Regions from separate parts of the Micromonospora sp. NPDC005413 genome, predicted to be linked through region 1. Evidence: riboswitches for the same ligand, from Rfam matches in the RefSeq annotation. Region 1 holds a riboswitch; the other holds the start of a gene.
What was found. A riboswitch is a leader RNA that binds a small molecule or an ion and turns the genes downstream of it on or off. The one in region 1 is predicted to bind cyclic di-AMP.

Region 1 (14,537 bases):
CCCGACATCCTGATCGTCCAGCAGGTGCGCGGCACCGGCCAGGCCGAGGCGTACGCCGACCAACTCTCGGCCAAGTTCGGCTACCCGGCGGGCACCTACGGGGCGATCGTGGCCTGGAGTGACCCGGAGCCGTGGGGCAGCACGCACAAGTGCAGCTCCCAGTCACTCGGTGACCTCAAGAAGAAGCAGACCAACGGGATCATCTGGAACACCAGGACCCTCAGCCTCGCCGCCGGCGACATCTCGAAGTACTGGAGCGCGGGCTGGCTCAAGCCCGGCACGGCGTACGCCAACGGTGCCGGATGCACGCTGTACAAGCCGCCGAACAGCGACCCGGACAGCACCGACTACCACAAGTGGAAGCGGACCAGCGCCATCGCGGCCCGGTTCACTATCAAGGCGACCGGCACGAGCGTGTTCGCCGCGACCATGCACCTGCCGCAGGAAAACCGGCAGAACGCCTGCGCCGGCGACGGCGACCGGGGCATCGCCAACACCGGCATCCACCTCGGCGCCGACGCGACCAGCCTGCTGAACGCCTCCACAATCCGCGTCGTGGGGATCGACGCGAACCGCACGGGCATCGCACCCGGCACGCTGAGCGGCTACGACATGACCGGCTACGGGTCGAAGGCCACCAACGGGTCGAGCAAGATCGATTATCTCTTCGTCAAGGGCGCCGTGCAGCCGTCCAGCATCGACCACACGGTCGGCGGGACGAAATCGAACCACCTCGCGCTGTACGGCTTCATCGCTTACTGACCGCACCGACAGAGACGCCGCGGGCGCCGGCCCCTTGTGGGGGACGGCGCCCGCGACGGCCTGCGTGCCTGGGTCAGGCGGAGTAGCCCCGGCTGGCGATCCAGTTGGCCAGGTCGATCGTGGTGATCCAGTACGACGGGTCGGCCGCGTTGGCCGAGTCGGCGATTCGCACGGTCCGGCCGTTGTCCTTGTAACCCACCACGGCGATGTAGTGCCCGCCGCCGTAGGAGTGCCAGCCACCGTTGGTGTCGGTGGCGTCGCCGACGACGTTGGCCACCACACCGCGACCGTCGGTGATCGCCTTGACCACGTCGGCCTGGAGCTGGTCCATCTGGGCCGAGCTGGGCGTGCCGGCGAACATCCGGGTCCGGTACGGGGAGCCCTTCACCTCGGCGTTGAGCACCCGGGTGGTGTCCAGGGCCGAGTTGGTGCCCATCTCGGTGGTGCCCAGCTCGGCGCCCAGCGCATCCTGGGTGCGGTTGATGCCGGCGGCGCTGAGAGCGTTACGGGTGGCAGCCGGGCCGCAGTTGTAGTACGTGTTCTGCGCCTGGTAGTCGTAGTCGAGCACCTTGGTCGCGGGCGGCTTCGGCGGCTCCGGCTTGCGGGTCAGATCCGGGTTGCTGCTGGCCTTGGCGGCGGGCGACGCGGCACTGGTGGCCGGCGCGGGGGCGGCGGTGGTCGGTGCGGCGCTGGCCGAGGGGGACGCGTCGCGCGCCTCGCTGCGGGAGGCAGCGGTGTCGCTGCGCATCTCGGCGACCGTGGTCACGGTGTGCTGGCTGGCCGGGGCGTCGTCGGCGCTGGTGAGCAGGGCGCCGGTGGTGCTGGCGATCGCGAGTGCCGCGGCGGAGGCGACAACGATCTGGTACGGGCGCTCGGTGGCGAGGCGGCGGAGCTGACGCTTCAGGGTGTGCTTCACGGGGTCCTCCACGGATCAGGGGGAGAGCGGCACACCGGGGCCGGACCGGCATCCGGGCAGGCGCCAGCGCGCGGACCGTGGTCCGCGGATGGTGAACCGCTCAGGGGAACGCCCGGCGCGGCCGGGCGGGAAAGGCAGTGACCCGGGGGGTCAGCTCACCGTCACTGGACGAATGAGCGGGGGCACTGCTTCGCCGTGGAGGCGAGGGAACAACCGAGGGATGGAAAGGTGCTGCACGAGGATAGAACTCCTTCCGACACCGCCTACCGGGTTAGCTGACGGATTCGGGCGGGAAGATCGCCCTACCGCGGGCCGTGGCTCGCGGATTCACCCCGGACTTTCTGATGGGTCCCCGGTTCGTAGATCACGATTGAGCGGGTCGGTGCGGCGTCGCCTCTTGCGAACGGTTACCGCACCGGACAGGACGACAGTACTGGCCGGCTCTCACCCTGCCAAGCCGGGTTCACCTGCGTAAACCCCAATCGGCGCGACAATTTCTGCGCGTATTGCCGATGATGTGACTCGATGGGACAACCGGTTACGGTGACGCCTGCGGGCGACAACCGGACAGGCCGCCGAAAATGCGGCCACAATCACGGGGAAAATCGAGCCGATCGTGCCCGACGCCCGATTCGCCATTGACATGACCGGGCTCACATAACGGATCGGGTTCAACCCGCGCGAGCTGGACGCCAGCGTGCCACGAGTGCGGGACGGAGCGCCCGGGTAGCCGCCCGGCGGGCGGGGACCAGGTTCGGCCGCAGCCGGTCCGCCGCCGCGTACGCCTCCTCGGCGAGAGTGCGGGCCGACTCGGCGGCCAGTTCCGCGTCCCGCCAGGCGGCCCGCTCCCGGGTGGCGGCGGCCTGGTAGTCGGCCAGCCTCGCGTCCCGGATCGCCCGGCTGAGCAGCACCTCCTGCTCGACCGGGTGCCGCCGGGGATCCCAGCCGTGCCGGTGCCCGAACACGTCGCCGAACTGCGCCATGGTCAGGTCGCCCCGCCAGTGCGCCGCCGCCGCGGCGCGATGCAGGTAGCGCTCCCGGGAGGCGTACTCGGCGGGGGTGCGGGGGGTTCGCGGGGTGGGTAGCGCCCCGGTGCCCGCGAACCGACGGGCGGCGGTGTCCGCCTCGTCGTACCCGGCCCAGGCCCGCTCCATCTGCTCCTGGGCGGTCAGCCAGGCCACGCGGCGCCGCCGTGCGGTCCTGGTCGCGCCGGCTGCGGCGACGGCCACCTCCTCGGCGTACCGGCGCAGGTCGACGGCCTCGGCCGCGGCCAACTCCCGGGCGGTGGGCGCGGTCGGGAGCGGGTCGTCCGTGGGCCGGTCCCGCTCGGGGCGGGCGGCCAGCACGATGAGTACGCCCAGTGTCAGCAGGAACAGGGCCGACCAGATGGCGGCGGCCTGCGGCACCTCGGTCACGAACTGGTAGAAGACGACGGTCTCCATGGTCGGCACCTCGGGGAGAGCAATGCGGTGGGACCCCCACCGGGCCACGGTGGGCCACGGATCGACGGGGGCGGAGCGGGTGGATCGACAGGGCGCGGCGACGGGACGCTCGTCCCGGTGGATCAGCGCCCGGGTGGGGCCCGGGGCGCCCGGCTGCTCGGGGCGTCGACGAGGGGCAGCCGGTCGGCCCCGGCCGCGCACACCGGCAGCACGCCGGCCGCCGCGACGGTGCCCCGGCCGGCGGGCAGCGCCGGTTGCGAGTCGACCGACCAGGCCCGGGAGGACGTCTCGGCGGCTCCCTCAGGGGCCACCTGGGCCGACTGCGCGGCCGTTGGCACGGCACTCAGGGTCGGCACCGAACTCGGCCCGGCGCTCAGCGTTGGCGTGGCGGCCGAGGCCGGGCCCGCGCCAAGCGCCAGGGCCGCGACGACGGCGAGGCTGGTCAGCACCCGCGTCGCCCAGCGCGCCACCCACCACAGCGGACAGGTGAGCGCGATCGGAAGCACGTCCCCACGCTACCGTCGGGCCGACCCGGGCGCACCGACCACGGGCGTGTCGGCTCACGCCGCGCCGACCCCGCTTGACCAGGGTGGACGGTGTCAGCGCGTGTCGGCGTACGTTGATCGACCGTCGGTCTGGTCGGCCCCGCCGGCGACTTCGGTGCCGGTCGTGCGTTGGTGGGGGACGGGCGCCGGTCGGGTCGGGCGGCGCGGCGCGAGTCGGCGCATCATCGGGTTCTCGACGAAGCGATGCAGCAACCCGGCGAGGGCCAGGTTCACCAGCAGGAAGCCGAGCACCGCGGCAGGGCCGCGCCAGCCCTCGAAGCCGGTCCCCCAGTCACCGCTCCAGCGCAGCACGCTCGTCATCACCAGCACGTGGACCAGGTAGAAGGCGAAGGAGACCTCGCCGAGCCAGACCAGCGGCCGGGACCGCCACGGCGAGCGCCTACCCCGTACGTCCGCGTCCGCGGCGGCGGTGATCACCAGCAGGTACGCGACCGCGAGCAGGGTGGTCCACAGCTCGGCGCGGATCCACTGCGCGGCAGCCACCCAGGTGGCCAGGAAGATCCCGCTGGCCACGGTCAGCCCCGGGCCGCGCCAGAGGCCACGGCGCATCAACTCGGCCGCCACCGCGCCCAGCCAGAACTCCAGCGACCGCGCGGGCGGGAAGATCTGGGTGAACCACCACCGGCTCACTTCCGGCACCAACTGCTGGGCCGGCCAGAGCGCGAGGATCAGCAGTGGCAGCGCGACGATCAGCACCCACAGCAGCTTCGGTCGGGCCCGGCGCAGCAGCGGCAGCGCCAGCGGCAGACACAGGTAGAAGAAGAACTCGCAGGAGAGCGACCAGCTCACGGTGTTGATGCTGTAGAACCAGCCCGGCCGGGGATCCCAGGCCTGCAACAGCAGCAGGTTCTCCAGCGCGGCCGCCGGTAGGACCGGGTCGGCGAACCACCAGGCGACCAGCAGCGTCGCACCCCACAGCACCAGGTGGTTCGGGTAGATCTTGGCAACCCGGCGCCGCCAGAAGGTGCGCCGGGAGTCGCCCTCGCGGGCAGACCAGACCAGCACGAAACCGCTGAGGATGAAGAAGAACTGCACCCCGGACAGGCCGAGGGTGAACAGCACGTCGACCACGGCCTTGTAGTCCGGCTCGGCGATGATCCGCATGGTGCCCGCGTGGAAGCCGAAGACCAGCAACGCGGCGATCCAGCGCAGCCCGGTCAGCGAGGGCAACCGGGCGGGTGCGGGGGCGGGCCGGACAGCTGACACCGCGGCGGTGCTCGTCATGCCGGGATCCCGACGCTCCGCAGGGTCACCAGCACGTACGTCTCCTCCTCGGCGCGACGTCGGGCGGCGCGCGACGGCGACGCCCACGACGGCCCGGCAGGGCCGCACCGGGGCACACTACCGGGTCACTCCCGGGTGAACCGGACGTGTCTCATCGGTGACGGACGCGAGCGGACCGACCCGGAGCCCGGGCCGGTCCGCTCGGCGACCGCGACCTACACCGTCGCCATCACGTCCGAAATCCAGTCGCGGCTCTCCGGCACGGTCGCCCAGTAGGCGGTGCCGGTGCAGCCGCTGCTGACCATCGACAGCACGCCCACCTGGTACCTCAGACCGTCGACGAGCTTGAACAGCGGACCGCCCGAGTCACCGAAGCAGGAGTCGCCGTTCAACCCGGTGGTGCGAATGGCCCGGCCACCGTGGTAGTCGGTGTCATTGATGGAGGTGACGTTCTGCGTCGCCCGGCGAAGAATCGCGGACGGGGAGCAGGTCGAGCAGGTCCGACCCCAACCGAAGGCGTAGGTGGTGGCGCCGACCTTGGTGGTCGCCGTGGGCAGCCGGACCGGCTGGGCGTTCGCGGACCGGTTGAGCTTGAGCATCGCGATGTCGTGGTTGGTCCGCACCCGAGAGTCGGCGACGTTCACCACGCCACCACCGCTGTAGTAATAGATGCTCTTGACCCGGACGCTGATCCGGCTGTCGGCGATCCGGGTGCTGCCCGAGTAGATGCAATGCCGCGCGGTGAGCACCCAGTAGTTGTCGACGATCGAGCCGGAGCAGTTGTACTGGCCGTCGATGAGCACTGCTGCGAGCCCGTCGGCGTCGGTCTGGGTCTCACCTCCGATAATCGGCGCGGGCGCCGCAGCGGCCGACCCGGGGGCGACCAACGGGGCGGTGACCAACAGTGCGGCGAGCAGAACGGCGGCGCGTGCGATGCGACCGCCTCTGGTGTGACCGGCTCCCCCCGTGGCCTGGAACACTGCCGTCAACCTCTTCATAAAACCTCCATCGGTCGGAATAACTGCGACGATCATCTCTCGGTGGCGACGGTCCGCGCCGCCCCGCGCACCGCCTGCATCTCAAGATCCGGCCCGGGACCTGCTTGTGGTCACCGAACCGGCGTCCCAGGCACTGGGATGCGGCCGGTGGCGGCGTTAACCTTCCGCTCCGCGGGAGTTCAGGGACTCCACCTCCGTCGGCCACGTCAGGTTCCGGGGCCGGTCACCCGGATCGTCGAAGGTGGCGGCGTGGTCAATGAGCCGACGCACGCACCGCTGCTGAGCATCGTCGTGCCCGTGTACGGCGTCGAGGCGTACCTGTACCAGTGCCTCGAGTCGATCCGGGCCGACATCCCGGCGGGCGAGTCGGCCGTGGTTGAGCTGATCGCCGTCGACGACGCCTCCCCGGACGGCTGCGGCGACATGCTCCGCTCGTACGCGGCCGGCCGCGACGGCGTCCGCGTCGTACACCTGAGCAGTAACGTGGGTCTGGGACTGGCCCGCAACGCCGGTCTCGACGTGGCCGCCGGCCGCTACGTCTGGTTCTTCGACAGCGACGACTGGTTGCCGCCGGGCACCATCGCCGCGGTGCTGGACCGGCTGCGCCAACACCAGCCCGACGTGCTGATGCTGGACCACCTGCGGGTGCACGAGGGCGGCCAGCGGGAGGTCGACGCGAGCAGTCACCTGCTGCGCGGAATCTCCGGCGTCACCCGTCTGGCCGACCAGCCGCAGTTGCTGCGGGTGCAGCACACCGCCTGGAACAAGGTGGTCCGCCGGGACTTCCTGAACGAGCTGGAGCTGCGGTTCTTCCCGGGCTGGTACGAGGACATCCCGTTCAGCCACCCGCTGCTGATCGGGGCGGAGAAGATCTCCGTGCTGGACCGGGTCTGCTACCTGTACCGACAGGGCCGGCAGGGCGCGATCACCTCCACCCGCAGCGGCCGGCACTTCGACGCGTTCGCCCAGTACGAGCGGCTGATGGACTGGGTCGCCCGGAAACACCCGGACGAGCGGCTGCAGGCCGAACTGTTCCAGCTGATGATCAACCATTACCTGGTGGTGGTGGGCAACGACGGCCGGTTGCACCCACACCTGCGGCAGGGCTTCTTCCACCGGGCCGCCGAGCACTACCGTCGGTACCTGCCCGCCGGTGGCTACCCGCTGCCCCCGGGCGTGACCGGGCTCAAGCACCGCCTCGTCGGGCGGGGCGACTGGCTGGCCTATTCGGCACTGCGCCGGGCACACCGGGTCGCTGGCCGGTGGCCGCCTGCCGTGACCGCCTTCACCGCACACCACGCCGGGAGCCGGGTCGGCTTCCGGCGCCCTGGTCTTCCAGGTCGTCCGCCCGCCGGGTGGACGACGACAGCACCACCGCACACCGGTGCGGGCGTACCTGAGCAGAGGTCGGAATGACGGCGACAATCAAGATCGGGCCGCACGCGGTCGGCGTCGGGGAGCGACCGTTCGTGGTCGCCGAGATGTCCGGCAACCACAACGGCGACCTGGACCGGGCGCTGGCCATCGTCGACGCGGTGGCCGAGAGCGGGGCGCACGCCCTCAAGCTCCAGACGTACCGGCCGGACACGATCACGATCGACGTCGACACCCCGGCGTTCCGCATCTCCAGCGGGCACGAGCTGTGGGGCGGGGAGAACCTGTACCGCCTCTACGAGCGGGCGCACACCCCGTACGAGTGGCACGCCCCGATCTTCGAGCGGGCCCGCGTACGCGGCCTGACCGTCTTCTCGTCACCGTTCGATGCGACCGCCGTGGAGCTGCTGGAGTCGCTGGACGCGCCGGCCTACAAGATCGCTTCGTCCGAGCTGGTCGACCTGCCGCTGATCCGGCTCGTGGCCAGCACCGGCAAGCCGATGGTGATCTCCACCGGAATGGCGACGGTCGCCGAGATCGACGCCGCTGTGCGAACCGCCCGTGCCGGTGGCGCGGCGGGCATCATCCTGCTGGCCTGCACCGCGTCCTATCCGGCCCCGCCGGCCGACAGCAACCTGCGCCGGCTGCCGGTGCTGGCCGGTGCGTTCGACGTGCCGGTCGGGCTCTCCGACCACACGCCCGGCATCGGGGTGGCGGTCGCCTCGGTGGCGCTCGGTGCCTGCTTCATCGAGAAGCACGTCACGCTGGACCGGGCCGACGGCGGCGTGGACTCGGACTTCTCACTGAACCCGGCGGAGCTGACGGCCCTGGTCGCCGAGTCGGGCCGCGCGTACGCGGCACTGGGCAGCACCGCGATCGGCCCGACCCCGGCAGAGCGGGAAGGGCTACGGTTCCGCCGTTCGCTCTTCGTGGTCGAGGACGTTCGCGCCGGCGACCCGGTGACCGCGCAGAACGTCCGCTCGATCCGGCCAGCCGGCGGCCTGCCTCCCGTGGAGATCGCCCAGGTGCTGGGCCGCACCTTCACCACCGAAGTCCCGCGCGGCACTCCACTGAGCTGGGACCTGATCTGACCCGTCACCTCGCCCCGTCGATCATGGAGTTCTGGTGGGCGTTTCAGCCCCCGGCGCCTGCTTTGTGCGGCACCACAACTCCATGATCGACGGAGTTGGGCAGGGCTGGGGGTGCGCCGGCAGCGGGTACGAAGCCGACGGTGACCACCAGGTCGGCCACCCGCAGGGTCCGCCAGACCGCCGAGCCGTCGGCCGGCGTACCCAGCCCGTGGCGACGCCACCAGGCCGCCACCGGCACGTCGGCCAGCTTGCAACAGCACTCGGCCCGGGTCCACCGTGCCCAGAAGTCCGCTACGCCGAAGCGGCGGGCCAGCGCCGGGGGCACCGCGGCGTCGGCGCGCTCCGCATCGATCGCCACTCGCCAACCGGGCACTGGCGGCCCGTACCAGCCGACGCAGCGGCCGTCGTCGAGGTGGCTGCGGGTCACCGCGTCGGCCACCTGGGCGGGGGTGGCGACCCGTAGGTACCGCTCGGCGGCGGCGAGCAGCGCCGGCACCGGGCGTGGCCGGACCAGCCGGTCCAGGTCAGATGGAGGCGGCACCGTCCACCACGATGACCTGGCCGTTGATGTTGGTGTGCTCCCGCAGCAGCATCCGTACGACCGGCACGACCTCCACCGGCTCGGTCAGGTGACCGGTCGGTGTGCGGCGCACGATCTGGTCGAGCTGGGTCGGGCCGAGCACGGCGGACATCTCCGAGGCGAAGAAGCCGGGGGCGACCGCGTTGACCAGCATCCGGCCGCCCAGCTCCCGGGCGAGCGAGCGTGTGGCGGCGTCCATGCCGCCCTTGGTGGCCGAGTACGCGACCAGGCCCGGAAAACCGCGCTGCGCGCAGATCGAGGTGATGTTGACGATCCGCCCGCGCAGCCCCTTGCCGAGCATCCGGCGGACCACCAGCCGGGTCAGCTGCAGCGGGGCGGTCAGGTTGGTCTCGATGATCCGGGCGATGTCGTCGGTGGCGGTGTGCACGTGCAGGGAGTCCTGCCCGACGGCGGCGTTGTTGACGATGCCGTCGATCGGGCCGAGGCGCTGCTCCACCTCGCGGACGAAGCTCTGCGCGGCGCGCAGGTCGGTGATGTCCACCGAGCCGACGTGCACCCGGTCGGGGTGCTCGGCGGCGAGTTTCTCCAGCTCCGGGGTGACGGTACGGGCGAACGCGGCCACCCGTACGCCGGCGTCGAGCAGGTCGGTGACGATGGCCAGGCCCAACCCCCGGGAGCCGCCGGAGACGAGGACCACGGAGCTGGGCGGAACGAACTGGGTGTCGGCGAAGTCAGACATCGCTCTTCAGGGTCTCCTTCACGGGGATCTCGGTCAGCACGCGGATCCGGCGTGGCACCGCGTGCTCGGGAAGCCGGTCGGCGCACCAGCGGACGAGCGCGGCCTCGTCGGTGTCCACGTGGTCGGACGGGTTGGCGGGCGCGAGGACCACCTCGGCGACCACCATCCGGCCGAGCACCGGGGCGCGGCGGCCGGTCACGCGTGCCCAGGCCACCGCCGGATGCCCGGTCAGCACGCCGCGGACGACGCCGGCCGAGACCTTGCTGCCACCGACGTTGATCTCATCGGAATCCAGTCGACCGGTGATCAGCACCCGGTCGTCGAGCACCTGCACCCGGTCCCCGGTGCGGATCGGGCCGGCCAACCCGGCCCCGTGGTACGGGGAGGTGACCACCAGCTCGTCGTCCCGGACGGAGAGCGTCGGCCGGCCCGGGGTTTCCCGGTCCAGCCAGTCGACCGGGAACCCGGCCCGCCCGTCGTGCACCACGATGGACGCCCCCACCTCGGAGGACGCGTAGATCCAGGAGATCCGGGCCGTGGGGAAGACCTCCCGCAGCTGGTCCAGGATCGCCTGGTCCACCGGCTCTCCGCCGAGGGTGATCTGGCGCAACGGCACCCGGGCCAGCGCGGCGGCGTCCCGGTAGAGAGTGCGGCGCCAGAACGTGGGCGTGCCAGAGGCGGCGTCGACCCCGTGCGCGGCCGCGACCGTCGGCCAGTCGTCCAGCTCGTCGGGCTCGACCACCACCAGGTGCTGGCCGGGCTGGGTCAGCGACAGGGTGACCACCTGCCACCAGGCGTACGTGCCGGGGGCGTACGGGCAGAGCCAGGTCCGATCGGGCTGGTCGGCCCGCACGGTGGTCAGCGTGTCGAGGGTGTGCCCGACCCGCTTGGGACGCCCCGTCGAGCCGGAGGTCAGCAGCCAGAGCCGGCCCGGCTCGGCGGCTCGCGGTCGGGCGGGACCGCTCTGGTGCACTGCGTCGTCGTCGAGGACGGTGAACCCGGCGTCCAGCAGCTCCGTACGCATCGCCGCGTCGACCCGACTCGCGGTGCTGAGCAGCAGCTCAGTGCCGTGCACGGCGTGCTGCCGTGCGGCGGTGAGCGCCTGCACGGCGGAGTGGACGAGCACCGCCGCCGGGTCGGTCAGCGTCGGCGACGGCAGCGCCCGCCAGGTCAGCGCGGTGCCACCGACGACGAGTCTGTTGTCGACACCAGCCGGCTCCGGGTGCGCGGGGGCGGGGTGGCGCGACGGCGCGACGGTCACTGGTGCTGGAGCTCGACGAGGAAATCGAGGACGTCCCCGACGGTGGCGATGCGACGCAGGCCGGGGGCATCGAAGTTGAGCTCCTCCCCCGTCTCGTCCTCCACCCGCAGGGCCAGCTCGGAGAAGTCCAGTGACCGGAAGCCGATCTCCCGCAACTGCGTCGCGTCGTCTGCGGGCAGCTCCTTGTCCTGGTTCTTCAGCACCTGAGTCATGAGGTCGCGGATCTGCACGCGACTCAATTCGTTCATGCGCCGCAGTCTACAACCCAACGAATGCATATCTGATTTCCCGGTAGGCCCGGGTAAGGTGCCGGGACCGGACGTGAACAGAAAAGAAAGCGAGACGTACGTGCTGCGCGAAGCGACGGCGGACGACGTTCACCTGATGTTGTCCTGGCGTAATCAGGAGACCAACCGCCAGGTCAGCAAGACCAGCCACGAGATCACCGCCGACGAGCACGCCCGGTGGTGGGCGGGGGTCCGTGCCGACCCCTCCCGACGGGTGCTGGTGTACGTCCGCGACGACCTGCCCTGCGGCGTGGTCACCTTCTTCGACCTGCGACTGGAGGGCCCTCGCACCGGCGCGTGGGGCTTCTATCTGGACGCCGACGGGCTGGACCGGCGGGGCGAGACGCTGCCGGCCTGGCTGGGGGTCATGCGGGAGGCCGTCGAGTACGCCTTCGACGGGCTGCACCTGGACCGACTCGATGGCGAGGTGCTCGGCCACAACACCGTCGTACGACAGATGAACCGGCGTTTCCGATTCGTCGAGGGCACTCCACGGCAGGAGCTGTCCGACGGCCGGGAAATCACCGTCATACCCATTTCCCTGGCCCGCGTCGACCGCCGTCAACGCTGATTGCCGTACGCATTTCCGCAATAGACGGAAAGCATTAACCGACCGTGCTCCCGGTGGACATCCGCCGTTCACGAATAGCGGTGTCCACCGGGGTGTGCCGGGTCAGGCTCGCCGCCAGGCCGCCCAGTGCTGCACCGGGTTGCCGCCGAGCCGGACAAAGCCGTACGCCGTGCCGTCCCAGTCGTCGGCCTGGCCGGGTGCCCAGCGGGCGAACACCACCTGCGCCGCGGCCGGCGGCTGCTGGTCGCCGAACCAGCGCACGTCCGTCCAGGTCACCTGGTGGCTGAGGTTGAACCGCATGACGTAGTGCACGCCGGTCGAGGCCCACACCCGCTCGCCGGGGCGTACGCCGATGTCGGCCACCCGGGGCGTCGGCGCGGTGCTCGTGACGGTCGGCCGCACGAGCCGTTGGTCGATCACCTGCATGGTGACGAGGTTGACCACGACGAGTACGCCGAGCATCGGCAACCGCAGCCGGGGCACCAGGACGGCCGCGACGAGCAGCAGACAGCCGGCGATACCGACCAGCGACCCGACCACCGGCCGCATCTCGCGCCAGCCGCCGGTCAACGCCACCAGATCCGGCGCGCTGAAGCCGCCGTAGCGCAGCCGGTGGCCCTGGCTGGCGACGTAGGCGAGCCGGACGGCGACCAGCGCTCCGCCGCCCACCAGCAGGGCCACCGCGACGGCCGCCCGGCGCAGCACCGCCCGGCGTCCGGCGGTGAACAGCACCCCGAGCCCGACCAGCAGCCAGAACGGCGCCAGCATCTGCACGTAGCGGCCGTAGATCGCGTCCAGCGGTTTGCCGGTGATGCCGGCCAGGATCACCGACGCACCGCCGGCAACCCCGACGGTCACCACCAACGCCACGCCCATCGTCCAGCGGGCGGCGTCGCCGTGCCGTGGGCGCCACAGTTCGCGGACGGCGGCGGCCCAGGCCACCCCCGCCATCCCGAACGTGATCACCACGAGGTACCAGAGCTGAGTGGCGACGGCCGCGCTGACGCGCACCACACCCTGGGCGGAGGCGACCGCCTCGACCGTGCCCCCGCCGGGAGTGCTGCCGAGCAGGTAGACCTTGCCGCCGAGGTAGCGGATGGCGGCCTCGTTGACCAGCGCCATGGCGAGCACCGGCAACAGCGCCGCGAGCACCGTGGCCGGGCTGATCCGGCGGCGGATGAACAGCAGCAGGACCAGCCCGGCGTGCACCGCCACGATCACCAGGCCGCGGGAGTGCAGCAGATGGAACCCGCCGACCAGCAGGCCGACGGTGGCGGCGGCGAGCGGGCCGGGCCGCTCGATCCAGCGGTGCACGGCGAGCAGCCAGGCGACCACCAGCGGCGCCATCACCGTGTCGATCATGGCGATGCCAGCGTAGAAGGCGGTGGCCGGCAGGGTCGCCGCCGCGACCGCACCGAGCAGGGCGTACGACCGACGCAGTCGGAGCAGGCGCCGACCGAGCAGGTACGCCAGCGGCAGCAGCGCCGAGTTCACCATCGCGTTGATCAGCTGGACGATCCGGTAGCTGTCGGTGAAGTCCCGGTCCCCGAGGAACGCCGGCGAGATCAGCATCGGGTAGCCGACCCGGCGCAGCAGGTCGTTCTCGCTGCTGAAGCCGCCCGGCCCACCGGCCAGCGCACGCGCGGTGTTCAGGTAGCTGTCCTCGTCGGTGTGCGCGATCGGCAGCACGATGTGCCGGGACAACCACATCCGCCAGGCCACGCTGAGGACCCAACCGACGACGAGCAGCAGCGGCAGCAGCCAGCGCCGCGCGGGTGCGGGGCCCCGCGTCTCGGCCGCAACCGCCGGCCGTTCGATCACGTCGCTACCGGATGCCATCAACGCCTCCAGAATTGCCGGCCGGACCGGGCCCGCGCGGACCCGGCGGGCACGTCGGCCCGCACCGGTGACGCTCGGGGGTGACCCGCTCGCACCGAGCTGGTGCGGATGTCGGGTGAACGCGGGAGCCGACCGCGCACAGGGCAGCCGGGTCGCTCGCGCGGTCACTGTAGCGGCCCGATCCAGCCTGGTCAGGCCCGTTACGGGCGGACCGAAAGTGTTTGCCTACGCGGTGTTCGGCATTCACAGGAGCAGGGGTTGTGGTTAACCCGCGAGCGTCTACCCGTTAACCCGCCATGGCTAGCGTCTCACCCCGGTCGGCCGGCCGAGGGCCGCCCGTTCATCCACGATCACGGGAGCACCAAATTGAGTGAGTTGAATGGATCGTCCATTCTGATCACCGGGGGAACGGGTTCCTTCGGCAGGACCTTCCTCCGGCACATCCTCACCGAGGCCGACCCCGCCCGCGTGGTGGTGTTCTCCCGCGACGAGCTCAAGCAGTACGAGCTGCGCCAGCAGCTCGGCGACGACCCGCGGCTGCGCTGGTTCATCGGCGACATCCGGGACCGGCACCGCCTCACCCGGGCCATGCACGGCGTGGACCACGTGGTGCACGCCGCCGCCCTCAAGCAGGTGGACACCGCGGAGTACAACCCCTCCGAGTACATCGCCACCAACATCACCGGCTCCCAGCACGTCGTCGACGCGGCGATCGAGGCCGGCGTCAAGAAGGTCATCGCCCTCTCGACCGACAAGGCGTCCAGCCCGATCAACCTGTACGGCGCGACGAAGCTGGTCGGCGACAAGCTGTTCGTCTCGGCCAACCACTACGCCGCCCAGCACCCCACCCGGTTCGCCGTGGTGCGCTACGGCAACGTGGTGGGCAGCCGTGGTTCCGTCGTCCCGCTGTTCCGCCGGCTGGCCGC
Region 2 (14,537 bases), on a different contig from region 1:
TGGCGCGGCGGACCCGCTGACCGCCACCGCCAAGCTGCTGAGCGCGTTCGGGGACGGCCCGGTGGTGGTCGGCCCGGCCGTGCCCAGCCTGGATGAGGCGACCGAGTCGGCGCGGGCCGCGCTGTCCGGTTTCCGGGCGGCGCCGGCATGGCCCAGCGCCCCCCGCCCGGTGCCGGCCGCGGACCTGTTGCCGGAGCGGGCCCTCGCTGGCGACGCGGAGGCCCGTCGGCGGCTGCGGCACGACGTGTACGCGACCCTGGTACGCGCCGGTGGCGAACTGCTGGCGACCCTGGACGCGTTCCTGGCCGCCGGCGGCACGCTGGAGAGCGCCGCCCGTGCGCTGTTCGTACACCCGAACACCGTGCGTTACCGGCTGCGGCGGATCGCCGAGGTCACCGGCTTCTCGCCGCTGGTTCCCCGGGACGCGTTCGCCCTTCAGGTCGCGCTGACCGTGGGCCGGTTGGATCCGGTTGCCCCGCTGACCTCACCTGTCCCGACTCAGACAATGACCCCGGCCACCCGGAAAACCACCCAAACCGAGGACGATCCCCGCCGATCTTTGTAGGAAACCTCCAAAGGTTCTAGTGTGGTTTGGTCGGAGGCGGCACCGCTTTACCCACGCGTATCCGGGAGAGTCATAGGCGTGCTCGCCGTACTTAGTCCCGGCCAGGGTTCTCAGAAACCCGGCTTCCTGACTCCCTGGCTCGACCTGACCGGCACTGAGGCGCGCCTGCGCGAGTGGTCGGCGCTGGCCGGGGTCGACCTGATGCATCTGGGCACCGCCGCCGACGCCGACGAGATCAAGGACACCGCCCGCACCCAGCCGTTGCTGGTCGCCGCGGCGCTGCTCGCGGTCGAGCACCTGCCGCTGGACGGCGTCGCGCTCACCGCAGGCCACAGCGTCGGCGAGTTGGGTGCCGCCGCCGTGGCCGGTGTGCTGTCGGCCGAAGCCGCGATCACCCTCGCCGGCGTACGAGGCCGGGAGATGGCCGCCGCGTGCGCGCTGGAGCCGACCGGAATGGCCGCCGTGCTCGGCGGCGACCCCGACGACGTGCTCGCCGCGATCGAGGCGCACGGGTTGTACCCGGCCAACCGCAACGGCGCCGGGCAGATCGTCGCCGCCGGCGCGCTGGAGGGGCTCGACAAGCTCGCCGCCGAGCCACCCGCCAGGGCCCGGATCATCCGACTCCAGGTGGCCGGCGCGTTCCACACCCCGTACATGGCCCCGGCCGAGACCGCGCTCGCCGCCGTCGCCGCCGGCATCACCTCCGCCGACCCGGCCCGGATCCTGCTGTCGAACCTCGACGGCACCGCGGTCGACAACGGTCCGGACATGGTGCAGCGCCTCGTCCGGCAGGTCACCGCGCCGGTGCGCTGGGACCTGTGCATGCGTACGCTGGCCGGCCTCGGGGTCACCGGCGTGATCGAGCTACCACCGGCCGGCACCCTCGCCGGGCTGGTCAAACGGGACCTCAAGGGCGACGGCGCCCCGGAGATCGTCACCCTGAACACCCCGGACGACCTGCCGGCCGCACGGGACCTGATCGCCCGCATCGGAGGTCTCTCATGACTGGCAGTCGCATCGTCTCGATGGGGCACTACCAGCCGTCCCGGGTGGTGACCAACGACGAGATCGCCCAGCTCGTCGACACCAACGACGAGTGGATCCGCGACCGCGTCGGCATCGTCACCCGGCGGATCGCCGACAGCGAGACGGTGGCCGACATGGCCGCCGCCGCCGCCGGCAAGGCGCTGGCCAACTCCGGCCTGACCGCCGCCGACATCGACCTGGTCGTGGTCGCCACCTGCTCCTCCATCGACCGCAGCCCGAACGTGGCCTGCCGGGTCGCCGCCAAGCTGGGCATCGCCGCGCCGGGCGCGTTCGACGTCAACACCGCCTGCTCGGGCTTCGCCTACGCGCTGAGCATCGTCGACCACGCCATCCGGGCCGGCTCGTCGCGCAACGCGATCGTCATCGGGGCGGAGAAGCTCTCCGACTTCACCGACTGGACCGACCGCTCCACCTGCATCATCTTCGCGGACGGCGCCGGCGCCGCGGTGGTCACCGCCACCGCCGACGACGAGCCGGCCGGGATCGGCCCGGTGGTCTGGGGTTCGGCACCGGAAAAGAGCGACGCGGTCCGCATCGAGGGCTGGCGCCCGTACATCCAGCAGGAGGGGCAGTCGGTGTTCCGCTGGGCCACCACCGCGCTGGCGCCGCTCGCACTGCAGGCCTGTGAGCGGGCCGGGGTCGACCCGTCGGAGCTGGCCGCGTTCGTGCCGCACCAGGCCAACGCCCGGATCATCGACGGCATCGTCAAGCGGCTCAACATCCCCAACGCGATCATCGCGAAGGACATCGTCGAGTCCGGCAACACCTCCGCAGCGAGCGTGCCGCTGGCCCTGTCCAAGCTGGTCGAGCGCCGGGAGGTGCCCTCGGGCGCACCGGTGCTGCTGTTCGGCTTCGGCGGTGGCCTGACCTACGCCGGTCAGGTCGTCCGCTGCCCCTGATGACCCCCTCGGGCGCGTACGCGTCGAGGAGTGGCGGTCGGCGACGCCGTCCGCCGGACAACCCCCGATGAAAGGAACCAACCGCAATGACCCGTGACGAGATCACCACCGGCCTCGCCGAGATCCTCGAAGAGGTTGCCGGGGTGAACCCGGACGACGTGGCCGAGGGGAAGTCCTTCACCGACGACCTCGATGTCGACTCGCTCTCCATGGTGGAGGTCGTGGTGGCTGCCGAGGAGAAGTTCGGCGTCAAGATCCCGGACAACGAGGTGCAGAACCTCAAGACCGTCGGTGATGCTGTCAGCTACATCTCGGCGCAGTCCTGATCATGAGTCGTCCTGACGTCGTCGTCACCGGGCTCGGCGCGACGACCCCGCTTGGCGGGGACGTCGCGTCGACCTGGGACGCCATGCTCGCCGGCCGCTCCGGGGTGAGTGCCCTCACCCAGGAGTGGGCCGAGCAACTGCCGGTCCGGATCGCCGCCCAGTTGGCCGTGGAGCCATCCGAGGTGCTGGACCGGATCCGACTGCGCCGACTGGACCGTTCCGAGGCGATCGCGATCATCGCGGCGCAGCAGGCCTGGGCGGACGCCGGCCTCGCCGGCTCCGACCTCGACGGGGAGCGGCTGGCCGTCAGCGTCGGCTCCGGCATCGGCGGTGCCACCACCCTGCTCGCCCAGGACGACATCCTGGAGGCGTCCGGGCCGCGGCGGGTCTCCCCGCACACCATCCCGATGCTGATGCCGAACGGTCCGGCCGCCTGGGTCGGGCTGGAGCTGGGCGCCAAGGCCGGCGTGCACGCGGTGGCCAGCGCCTGCGCCACCGGCGCCGAGGCGATCGCACTGGGCCTGGACATCATCCGTTCCGGCCGCGCCGACGTGGTGGTGGCCGGCGGCACCGAGGCGGTCATCCACCCGCTGCCGATCGCCGGGTTCAGCTCGATGCGGGCCATGTCGACCCGCAACGACGACCCGGAGCGGGCTTCCCGCCCATGGGACAAGGGCCGGGACGGCTTTGTTCTCGGCGAGGGCGCCGGCGTCATCGTGCTGGAGCGGGCCGACCACGCCGCCGCCCGGGGCGCCCGGGTGTACGCCCGTCTCGCCGGCGCCGGCATCACCTCCGACGCGTACGACATCGTGCAGCCGCACGCCGAGGGCGAGGGCGCCATCCGTGCCATCGCGAAGGCGATCGCGGACGCGGACGTGGCCAAGCGCGACATCGTGCACGTCAACGCGCACGCCACCTCGACCCCGGTCGGGGACATGCTGGAGATCAGCGCGCTGCACAAGGCGCTCGGCGACCACCCGGTGCTCGCCGCGACGAAGTCGATGACCGGTCACCTGCTCGGTGCCGCCGGCGCGCTGGAGTCGATCGCCACCATCCTGGCCATCCGTGACGGTGTCGTCCCTCCGACGATCAACCTCGACGACCCGGAGCCCGGCCTCACCCTGGAGGTCGCCGCCCACAAGGCGCGCCACATGGAGATCCCCGCCGCGTTGAACAACGCGTTCGGCTTCGGCGGCCACAACGTGGCGCTGGTCTTCACGCGGCCCTGAGATCCCGCTCCAGAAGTCAGGAAGCCCCTTCTCATCGCCTGGCGATGAGAAGGGGCCTTTCCTTCGTTCAGGCACGGTTGCGGGGGTGCCGCTTCGCGGTGCGCTCGTTGCCGTGGCGGTAGTTGCCGGTCCAGCGGGCCATCACCAACTGCGGGTCGTCGTCGACCTCGGCGAGGAACTCCGCTGCCCGGGCACCGCGCAGCGTGCCGGCCACCCGCCCGTGGTGGGTGATCACCACCGTGCCGTCCGCGCGCTGGTCGTACCGAAAGCCCTGTGGCGCTGCCATGGCACCGAGGCTGCCAGGCCGGTGCCAACCGTGGCGAGGGGTTTTCCGCGCGCGGGTCCGGAACGGTCGGAGTGGGTCAGGTGCCGCAGGTGGTGGCGGGCAGGCCGGTAACGGCCACCGGGGACCGGCCGCCCGGTCGGGCCTTGCCGGCCAGCACGGCAGCCAGTGCGGTCATCGACGCCCGGGTGGACGAGTACGTGGCCAGCAGCGTCGGTGACGCCGCGTCAGCCAGCACGTACGGGGTGTCCATGGCAACCGTGACCGCCGCGTCGGCGCGCAGGTCGCTGGCGCCGTCGCCGAAGCCCACCAGGTGCACGATCGTGCCGCCGCTGGGCTTGACCGGCACCCCGGCGGCGGTCAGAGCGGCGGTGAGCGCGGTCCTGGTGCCGTCCCGACCGGCGGAGGAGGTGACGGTGACCGGCCCGCGTACGGCGCCACCGCAGGTGCCCCGCAGCACGGTGACGGCGGCGGCGGCCAGCGCGTCGGCTGCCGCACGGTGAGCCGGGGTGTTGAGCGTGGACATCTGCGCCGCCGGCAGCTCCGCGAGCCGGAACTTCATGGTCAGCACCCGGGTGACCGCCTCGACCAGCCGGGCCCGGGGCAGTGACCCGCCGCGCAACGCGGCGAGCAGCCCGTCGTACGCCTGGCCGACGTTCGGAGTCATCAGGATCAGGTCGTTACCGGCGTTCAGCGCTCGGACCGCCGCCTCTCCGGGAGCCCAGCGCTTCGCGGGTGGCATGTTCATCCCGTCGGTGATCACCACACCCTTGAAGCCGAGTTGGCCGCGCAGCACGTCGGTGAGCAGCTTGTGCGAGAAGGTCGCCGGGGTCCCCGGGTCGATCGCGCGCGCGTCCAGATGGCCGGACATCACCGCCATCGCCCCGGCGTCGATCCCGGCGGTGAACGGGGGCCACGCGCCGCTCTGCAACGCCTCGGCGGACTGGGTGAGCAACGGCAGGTCCTGGTGCGAGTCGTCGGCGCTGTGGCCGTGCCCCGGGAAGTGCTTCAGGGTGGCCGCTACCCCGACCGCCTGTAGGCCGCGTACGGCACCGCCGACCTGGGCCCCGGCCTTCTGCGGGTCGGCGCCGTACGACCGGGAGCCGATCACGGTGCTGCGGGTGGCCAGCACGTCGGCCACCGGGGCGAAGTCGACGTTGATCCCCATGGCGGCCAGCTCGGTGCCGGCGGCACGCCAGGCGGCCTCGGTGAGCTTCGGGTCGCCGGCCGCTCCCGCCGCGAGGGCGCTGGGCAGCACGGTGACCCCGTCGGTCACCCGGGTCACGACGCCGTACTCCTGGTCGGTGCCGATCAGGAGTGGCGCGGGGCTGGCGGCGAGCCGACCGGCGGCGACACGCAGCCCGGCGGTGAGCTCGTGCACCTGCTTCGGATTGTCGACGTTGGTGGTCTCCTGGTTGCCCTTGGTCGGATCGTCGGCGCTGAATCCGACCAGGATCAGGCCACCCAGCCGGTACTTTGTGATCATGTCGGCGGGTGTGTCGACCCCGGCCAGCGCCTGGTTACCGGCCGCCGAGCCGGCGGAGACCTTCGTCGCCGAGTCGCCGTAGGCGTATGGCATCAGCACCTGGCCGACCAGATCTTCGTCGGACAGCGTGGCGACCAGCGCGGCGGCACGGGCGGCGGGGTCACCGGCCGGCGGCGCGGCGGGGGTGCTGGTGCTGGGGCCGGCGGAGGTGATGGCCGGGTCGGGCGTCGGGGCGGGGCGGTCCGGGGCACCCGAGCAGCCGGAGAGGAGCAGAGCGGTCAGGGCGGCGGCAGCGACACTGGCGCGCCACGGGCGATTCGACACGCCACCTATCCCACCAGTTCCCCCTTATCAGGGCAACTTGACCTTACCGCCCGCACGCCCCCAGCTACAGCGTGCTGGCTGGTGGCCGACTCGCACGCCGCCGGGTCAGCCGACCCGCGTGAGCAAGGTCACCGGGGCGCCGTCGCCGGCGTACCGGTAGGGCTCCAGGTCCGCGTCCCACGCGGTGCCGAGCGCCTTGTCCAGGGCGTGCGCCAACGCCTCCGGGGCCCGGGAAGCGACCATCAGGGCCCGCAGCCGGTCCTCGCCGAGTTGGATGTCGCCGGCCACGCCGACGGTGGCCCGGAACAGACCACGGGCCGGCACGTACATGAAGCGCTCACCGTCGGCGCCGGGACTCGGCTCCTCGGTGACCTCGAAACGGATCATGGGCCACTGCCGTAGGGCAGCAGCCAGATCGGCGCCCGTTCCCGGACGACCGGTCCACCCGCACTCGGCCCGGCGTGCGCCGGGGTCGACGGGTTGTGCCGTCCACTGCAGGTTGACCGGCGCGGCTAGGACGCGCGCGATCGCCCACTCGACGTGCGAGCACACGGCGAGTGGGGTCGAGTGGACGTATACGACGCCACGCGTTGGCACGGTGACCTCCCGGAGAGCGAGGTGCGTCTTCCCCTACGACCTCGTCCACCCAGGTGGTTACTGCAACACATGATTACTCCTGTGGCGGGTGGTGCGCCAGGGAATCGGAAAAAACGCCGGGTGGAATAGCCGGACGGGTGGTCGCCGTTACCTCTCAGGACACCGCGACGACCAGCATGATGTCGTGGTCCTGTACAGTTCCACCGGCGGCTTCTGCCGCGTTAGACCTTCGCGGGCCGAGTTCAGTGGGGCCCGCACACAGCCCCCGGACGTCCAGTCCTCCCGTACGTCTTGCAAGGAGTACCTCCGTGGCGAGCAACACCTCAAAGACCGCGCGCGCGTCCGTCCGGGCCGGCCAGGCTGGCCAGGGTGGCGCCCTCAGCGTGCTGGGCGAGTTCAAGTACCTCATCCCGCTCAACGGCGGCAAGCACGCCTACGTGCGGAACCTGACCAACGGCAAGACCGCGCACCTGCGCACGGACTCCGACGCCTTCGTCGAGGAGATCCGCGTGCTGGCCGCCGCCGGCCACGCCACCAAGATCCGGGCGGAGATCAACAACCTGGCTGCCACCCACCCGGGTGACGGCTGGGAGGCCACCGAGAAGCGCCTGGTCGCGGCCGGCGTCTTCGAGGGCTGAGCCCTCCCCCACCGCATCACCTGAACCGCCCGCCGGGAGATCCGGCGGGCGGTTTCGCGTTCCGGGACGGTTCAGCCCGGGTCGAGCAGAGCGACCTCGCCAGTGGCCAGGTCGTAGAGGCCGCCGACCACGGCGACCCGACCGGCGGCGACCGGTCCGGCCAGCAGGTCGTCCTCGCGCAGGGTGTGCACCGTGCGCCGGACGTGCCGGCGGATCGCCAGCGGATGCACCGCCGGATCGTCGATCCCCGCCTCGGTCACCGCCGGGGCGATCTCGTCCACCAGGTACGCGAGCGAGCCCCCGGGCCGCTGCCCGGTGCGCAGCGCGTCCACCGCGGCACCCACAGCGCCGCACCGCTCGTGGCCGAGGACCATGACCAGCGGTACGCCGAGCTGACCGACCACGTACTCGATCGAGCCGCACACCGCGCGATCGAGCACGTGCCCACCGGTACGGATCACGCAGATCGCGCCGAAGGTCTGGTCGAAGATCGCCTCCAGCGGCACCCGCGAGTCGATGCAGCCGAGCACCACGGCGTATGGCTGCTGGTCGCCGGAGGCGGCAGCGGCGGCCGTCACGTCGTGTCCATGCACCGGCTGGCCGCTGACGAACCGCCGGTTGCCGGCGAGCAGATCGGCCAGCGCGGCGCGCGGCGTGCCGCCGGCCTGCCGCCCCTGCCCCGACGTCCCGCCCATGGGCGATCCCGACGACACCATGCCGTTCAGCTTGGCCCGCCGTCGGAGACCACGGGCGGGGTCGGGAATGTTGGCCACGGCGCGATTGGCGCGGTGTCCTGGCGGGTAGCCGGTGTTACCGCCGGGTATCGGAGGTGCTGGTGGTGCCGGGCGGCCCTGGGGAGGTGGCGATGCCGGAGCGGTTCGAGGTCGGTCTGCCGGACGGCGTACGGCTCAACGTCGAGGCGACGGGGCCGACGGACGCCCAGGTCACCGCCATCCTGCTGCACGGCTGGACACTGGATGGACGCGCCTGGCACCGGCAGGTCGACGCGCTCACCGCCTCGTCGCTCGACGGGGCGGTGCGGGTGGTCACCTACGACGCGCGGGGGCACGGCCGGTCCAGCTGCATGGCGCTGCCCACGGCCACGCTGGCCCAGCTCGGCGACGACCTGGTCGCGGTGATCGACGCGGTGGCGCCGGCCGGGCCGGTGCTCCTGGTCGGGCACTCGCTGGGCGGCATGACGATCATGGAGTACGCCCACCGCCACCCCGCGCACTTCGCCGCCCGTACGGCCGGACTGGTCTTCGTCTCGACCACCGCCGAGGGGCACACGCACACCGCCTACGGGCTCTCGCCGCGGATCACCCGACTGATCCGGCTGGCCGAGACGACCGGTGCCGGCGTGCTGGCCCGGTGCGGCTCGTGGCGAGCGCCCCGGGCACTGCTGAACGCGCTGCAACCGAGCATCCGGTGGATACTCTTCGGCGACCGCTGCGAGCCGGCCGACATCCGCCTGGTGACCTCGGCGGTGGCTCGTGCCTCGCTGCGCTCGATCGGCGGGTTCCGCGCCTCCATCGGCACACAGCACCGGCTGGACACCCTCGCCGCGTTGGCCCACCTGCCGGCCGCCGCCCTGGTCGGCGACCGGGACCGGCTGACCCCACCGCCGTGCGCCGAGTCGATCGCCGCGGCCCTGCCGGCCACCGAGCTGACCGTCTGCCCGGGTGCCGGGCACATGCTCATGATGGAGCGCCCGGACGAGGTGAACGCCGCCCTGACCGGCGTCCTGCGTCGGGTGCTCGCCGAACAGCCGCCCCGCACACACGGCGCGACCCCCGCCACGACGGGTGTCTGACCCCGTTCCCGCACCTCGGGCGCGCCGGGCCGGGCCGGAGGCCGTACCCTTCTGCGTTGGCCCGCGCGGTTCCCGCCGCTTGCCGGCGATCTTCGAAGGAGCATGCGTTGACCGACCAGACCGGCCTGGAGCAGGAGATCGCCGCCGAGCAACGCCACCTCGACCGGGTGTACGCCCGACTGGCCGAACTGCGGCGCTCGGCGGTCCGCGCCGAGCGCGACGGCTACCGGATGGCCCGGGTGGGCACGTTCGGTGCGCTGGTCGAACGCGACGCGATGGTCTTCCACGCGGCGCAGCGGCGGCACACCCTGGACGCCGAGCACGAGGGGCTGGTCTTCGGTCGGATGGACCTGCGCGACCGTCAGGTGCTGCACGTCGGGCGACTCGGGATCCGGGACGAGGACGCCACCACGCTGGTCGTCGACTGGCGGGCTCCGGCCGCCGCCGCCTTCTACCAGGCCACCCCGGCGCAATCGCTGGATCTGGTGCGCCGCCGCACGATCCAGACCCGTGGCGAGCGGGTCACCCGGATCGAGGACGAGTTGCTGGACCCGACCGCCGCCCCGGAGGGGATGACGGTCGTCGGCGACGGCGCGTTGCTGGCCACCCTGTCCAAGGCCACCGGCCGGGGCATGCGGGACATCGTGGCGACCATCCAGCGGGAGCAGGACGAGGCGATCCGCTCGCCCGGCTCCGGAGTGACGATCGTCGCGGGCGGCCCGGGCACCGGCAAGACCGCGGTAGCTCTGCACCGGGCCGCGTTCCTGCTCTACTCCGACCGCAGCCGGTACGCGGGCGGCGGCATCCTGGTGGTCGGCCCGTCATCGGTCTTCGTCGAGTACATTGCCTCGGTTCTGCCGTCGCTCGGTGAGGACACGGCGACCCTGCACTCGCTGGGCACCCTCTTTCCGGGAATGACCGCCACCCGCACCGATCCGCCCGAGGTGGCCGCGGTGAAGGGGTCGCTGCGGATGCGGCAGGTGCTGGAACGGGCGGCCCGTGACGCGGTGCCCGGCGGCCCGGGTGAGCTGCGGCTGCTCTACCGGGGCACGCTGCTGCGGCTGGACCGGGCCGCGCTGGACCGGGTCCGGGACCGCGCGCTGCAACGGGGCGCCCGACGCAACGAGGTGCGCCGGGCCGGCTTCGACGGGGTGTTCGCCGCGCTCTGGGCCCAGGCCCGGGAGGTGGGCATCACTCGACTGCCGGAGCAGCGGGCCTTCGAGGCCGAGATCGCCGAGCGGCCGGAGTTTCGGGAGTTCCTCAAGGCGTGGTGGCCTCGGCTGCACCCTCGGCACGTGCTCGGCTGGTTGGCGCAGCCGGACCGGCTGCGCCGGTACGCCTCGGGAATCCTCTCCTCCGCGGAGATCCGGCTGCTCAACGCCGCGTACCGGAGTCTCGAATCGACCGGGCTGACCATCGCCGACGTGGCACTGCTGGACGAGTTGGACGCGCTGCTCGGCAAGCCGGCGCAGCCGGCCCGGGCCCGGCGCGACCCGTTCCAGCTCGCTGGCGGCGTACGCGAGCTGAGCACCCTCGGCGACCGGCAGCGGGCCGCGCGTGCGGCGGCTCGGGAGCGCCCGGCGGACTACCGGGACTACGCGCACGTGGTGGTGGACGAGGCCCAGGACGTCTCACCGATGCAGTGGCGGATGATCGGTCGACGTGGCCGCCTGGCCTCCTGGACGGTGGTGGGTGACCCCGCGCAGACCGCGTGGACCGGCCACCCCGACGAGCTGGACCGCGCCCGGGACCAGGCGCTGGGTCGGCGCAAGCGGCACGATTTCACGCTCACCACCAACTACCGCAACTCGGCGGAGATCTTCGCGGTGGCGGCGGCGGAGATCCGCCGGCTCTACCCTGACCTGCCGCTGCCGACCGCCGTCCGCTCCACCGGGGTCGATCCGGTCGAGCTGGTGGTGCCCGCGGCGGGGCTGGAGACGGCGATCGTGGAGGCGGCCACCGGCCTGCTGGCCGAGGTGGAGGGCACCGTCGGGGTGATCACGCCGGTCCCCCGCCGCGACGAGGTCGTCGGTTGGCTCGGCGCGCTCGACGCACCAAGGTTGCAGGTGGTGACCAGCCTTGAGGCCAAGGGCATGGAGTACGACGCGGTGGTGCTGGTCGCACCGAGCGAGATCCGGGCCGATCCGGGTGCCGGGGTGCGCACCCTGTACGTCGCGCTCTCCCGGGCCACTCAGCGGCTCACCACCATCGACCCGACCGGCTGATCCGTGCTGGTGGCTGCCGGCGAGAGCCGCCTGCCGTACACTTGCACACATAGCGATGTGAGCATACATTTGACCGGGTCCTGACTGGCAGCGGAGGGTGTATCTCGTGGGCGCAGGTCATGACCACCACCATGGATCGGTCGCCAATGCCGCACACCGGCACAGAGGCCGACTCTGGGCAGCGTTCGGCCTGCTCGCCACCCTGATGGTGGTGGAGGCGGTGGCCGCCCTGCACACCGGCTCACTCGCCCTGCTCTCCGACGCCGGGCACATGTTCACCGACGTGCTCGGCATCGGGATGGCGCTCGCCGCGATCACCGCAACCCGGCGCGCCACCGGCGACCCGCAACGCACCTTCGGGCTCTACCGACTCGAGGTGCTCGCCGCGCTCGCCAACGCCGTCCTGCTCTCCGGCGTCGCGGTCTACGTGGTGATCGAGGCGATCCGCCGCTTCGGCGACCCGCACGAGGTCATCGCCGGCCCGATGCTCGCGGTGGCCGTGCTCGGCCTGCTCGCGAACATCGTCGCCTTCGCCCTGCTCCGCGTCGGAGCCCGGGAGAGCATCAACCTCCAGGGCGCCTACCTGGAGGTGCTCGGCGACCTGCTCGGCTCGCTCGGCGTGATCGGCGCGGCACTGCTCATCACCGCCACCGACTGGTGGTGGGCCGACCCACTGGTCGCGGTCGCCATCGGCGTGTTCATCCTGCCGCGTACCTGGCGGCTGGCACGCGCCGCCGTCCGCATCCTGGTGCAGGCCGCCCCGGAACACCTCCAGGTGACCGCCGTGCACGACCGGTTGGCCGCGGTGCCCGGTGTCGTCGAGGTGCACGACCTGCACGTCTGGACGCTCACCTCAGGCATGGACGTGGCCTCCGCGCACCTGACCATGGCGCCCGGCGCGGAGGTCGGCGCGGTGCTCACCGCGGCGCGTACGGCCCTGCACGACGACTTTCGGATCGAGCACGCGACGTTGCAGATCGAGCCCAGCGCCGCCTCCGGGGCCTGCGGCCCGGTCGAGTGGTGACGGTAGCTTTCAAGAGCTTTGTTCGGCTTCGTCGGTATTCATCGTGACGACGTACGCACCGTCCGTCACATCGGCTGCACCTGCCCCAGCGGCACCGGTAGGCTCGGTCCCGGCCTCCACCAGGCGGCGCCCTCCCGGCGCCGGTGGTGGTCGCCGCCTAATCGCCCGAGTGGCGAACCGGGGAACCACGTTCCTGGGGTGCATCCGCGTCAGCGGTAGGGATCTTCCGTCCCGAACCCGTCAGCTAACCCGGTCGGCGGCTGACGGAAGGACATGCGCAGTGGCACCAGCACGACCACCCTCCGCCCGACTGGCGGCCCTGATCGTCGCGATGTTCGCCCTCGGCGTCGCGCTCCCGGCCGGCGCCGCCTCGGCCGCACCCCCGAGCGGCCTGCGGGCCGCCGCCGCACCCGACTCCGACGAAGAGGGCGGCACCCCGGCCCTGCGGGCCCAGCTCGACGCGGCCAGCAAGGGCTATCTGGACGCGAAGCGCGCCCTGGACACCTCCGTGCAGCGGCAGCAGCAGCTCGCCACCCAACTGAAGACCACCGAGGCCGAGCTCGACCAGCGCAGCGGCAAGGTTGGCGAGATCGCCGGCGTGGCGTACCGCACCGGCCGGCTCGGCGCGATGTCGGCGTTGCTCAACAGCAACACCCCGGAGGGCTTCATGGATCGGGCCGCCGCGCTGGAGGCGGTGGCCGCCAACGAGGACCGGGTGCTGCGCGACCTGCTTGCCACCAAGGACCAGGCCAACCGCACCCGGGTCGCCCTGGACGGCGAGATCATTGAACAGCGCAAGCAGGTCGCGGTGATGGCCAAGCGCAAGGAGCAGGCCGAACGGGCCCTGACCGTGGCCACCACGCCCAAGCCGCGGACCACCGCCGACACCGGCTCCAACCGGGGCACCTCCGCCGCCAACGCGACGGCCGCGCCGCGCAACTCCGACGGCTCCTGGCCGTCGGAGTCGTGCAGCGTCAACGACCCCACGCCGGCCAGCGGCTGCATCACCCCGCGCACCCTGCACGCGCTCAACCAGGCCAAGGCCGCTGGCTTCACCCGGTACGTCTCCTGCCACCGCCCCAGCGGCTCCGGTGAACACCCGAAGGGCCGGGCCTGCGACTTCGCCGCGCAGAAGGGTGGCTTCGGCGGCGACGCCACCGGCGGCGACAAGACCTACGGCAACAACCTGGCCGCGTACTTCATCCGCAACGCCGATCGGCTCGCCGTGCTGTACGTGATCTGGTACAGGCAGATCTGGCTGCCCAGCAGCGGGTGGAAGTCGTACAGCGGGGCGGGTGGCGACCCGTCCAGCGACCACACCAACCACGTGCACCTGTCGGTCTACTGACCCATCCGTGGTCGGTGCCTCTCACACATGGGGGGCACCGACCACGGCTACGTCACAGGGCGTACCCCTGATGTCGCCGGCCGTCGGACGACCCGGCCGGCGTCGGCGGGCAGCATCGCGGTATGCGACGGATCCCGCCCACCGCCCGCAAGGGGCTGCTCACCCTGCACCTGGTCACCTCGCTCGGCTGGCTCGGCGCCGACCTGGTGCTGCTCACCCTCGGCATCGCCGTGCAGCGTGGCGCCGACCCGGCCGTGATGTATCCGGTCGCGGCACTGGTCGGCACCGTGCTGTTCGCGCCGCTGAGCGTGCTGGTCTGGCTGATCGGCGTCACCAGCGCGCTGCTCACTCCGTGGGGCCTGCTGCGCTACCGCTGGGTGCTGGTCAAGCTGGTGCTCACCACGGTGATGGTGGGGCTGGTGCTCTTCCTGCTGACCCCGAATCTGCGGCACGCCGGTGCGGTGGGCGCCGCCCTGCCGGCGCGGGATCGCGCCGACCTGGTGATCGCACCCGCGGTGTCGACCAGCCTGATGATCATCGCGACGGTGCTGTCCACCTACAAGCCGTGGGGCCGGCGGCCCGGGGCGCGACCCATCCTCGTGCGTCGTGATCGCGCTGCAACCAGGATGTAGTGGCCTCCTGGCGCCCGGAGGCCACTACATCCACGATCGAGCACGATCATGACGCGGCGCGCGGGGCGCGGGCGCGGGGCGCGGGGCGCGGGCGCGGGGCG

Region 2: linked by a shared signal. The riboswitch ahead of ABZS37_RS24855 (hypothetical protein) and the one ahead of ABZS37_RS06730 (C39 family peptidase) in region 1 are both predicted to bind cyclic di-AMP.

The regions. Positions count from the first base shown of each region.
Region 1 is NZ_JBEXEV010000003.1:201,278-215,814, forward strand. It holds gene ABZS37_RS06725 (hypothetical protein) at 1-762, shown strand, start outside; gene ABZS37_RS06730 (C39 family peptidase) at 836-1,690, opposite strand; cyclic di-AMP (ydaO/yuaA leader) riboswitch at 1,924-2,065, opposite strand; gene ABZS37_RS06735 (hypothetical protein) at 2,350-3,120, opposite strand; gene ABZS37_RS06740 (hypothetical protein) at 3,243-3,626, opposite strand; gene ABZS37_RS06745 (acyltransferase) at 3,720-4,910, opposite strand; gene ABZS37_RS06750 (trypsin-like serine protease) at 5,126-5,908, opposite strand; gene ABZS37_RS06755 (glycosyltransferase) at 6,158-7,324, shown strand; gene pseI (pseudaminic acid synthase) at 7,321-8,373, shown strand; gene ABZS37_RS06765 (hypothetical protein) at 8,417-8,914, opposite strand; gene ABZS37_RS06770 (SDR family NAD(P)-dependent oxidoreductase) at 8,898-9,653, opposite strand; gene ABZS37_RS06775 (AMP-binding protein) at 9,646-10,914, opposite strand; gene ABZS37_RS06780 (acyl carrier protein) at 10,911-11,162, opposite strand; gene ABZS37_RS06785 (GNAT family N-acetyltransferase) at 11,236-11,772, shown strand; gene ABZS37_RS06790 (hypothetical protein) at 11,875-13,611, opposite strand; gene pseB (UDP-N-acetylglucosamine 4,6-dehydratase (inverting)) at 13,978-14,537, shown strand, end outside.
Region 2 is NZ_JBEXEV010000028.1:84,795-99,331, forward strand. It holds gene ABZS37_RS24790 (helix-turn-helix domain-containing protein) at 1-565, shown strand, start outside; partial or broken gene ABZS37_RS24795 (ACP S-malonyltransferase) at 644-1,552, shown strand; gene ABZS37_RS24800 (beta-ketoacyl-ACP synthase III) at 1,567-2,511, shown strand; gene ABZS37_RS24805 (acyl carrier protein) at 2,598-2,837, shown strand; gene fabF (beta-ketoacyl-ACP synthase II) at 2,840-4,066, shown strand; gene ABZS37_RS24815 (hypothetical protein) at 4,134-4,352, opposite strand; gene ABZS37_RS24820 (glycoside hydrolase family 3 protein) at 4,429-6,159, opposite strand; gene ABZS37_RS24825 (DUF3145 domain-containing protein) at 6,265-6,756, opposite strand; gene ABZS37_RS24830 (hypothetical protein) at 7,065-7,394, shown strand; gene ABZS37_RS24835 (carbonic anhydrase) at 7,466-8,089, opposite strand; gene ABZS37_RS24840 (alpha/beta hydrolase) at 8,260-9,207, shown strand; gene ABZS37_RS24845 (AAA family ATPase) at 9,315-11,432, shown strand; gene ABZS37_RS24850 (cation diffusion facilitator family transporter) at 11,539-12,456, shown strand; cyclic di-AMP (ydaO/yuaA leader) riboswitch at 12,601-12,731, shown strand; gene ABZS37_RS24855 (hypothetical protein) at 12,788-13,804, shown strand; gene ABZS37_RS24860 (hypothetical protein) at 13,927-14,436, shown strand.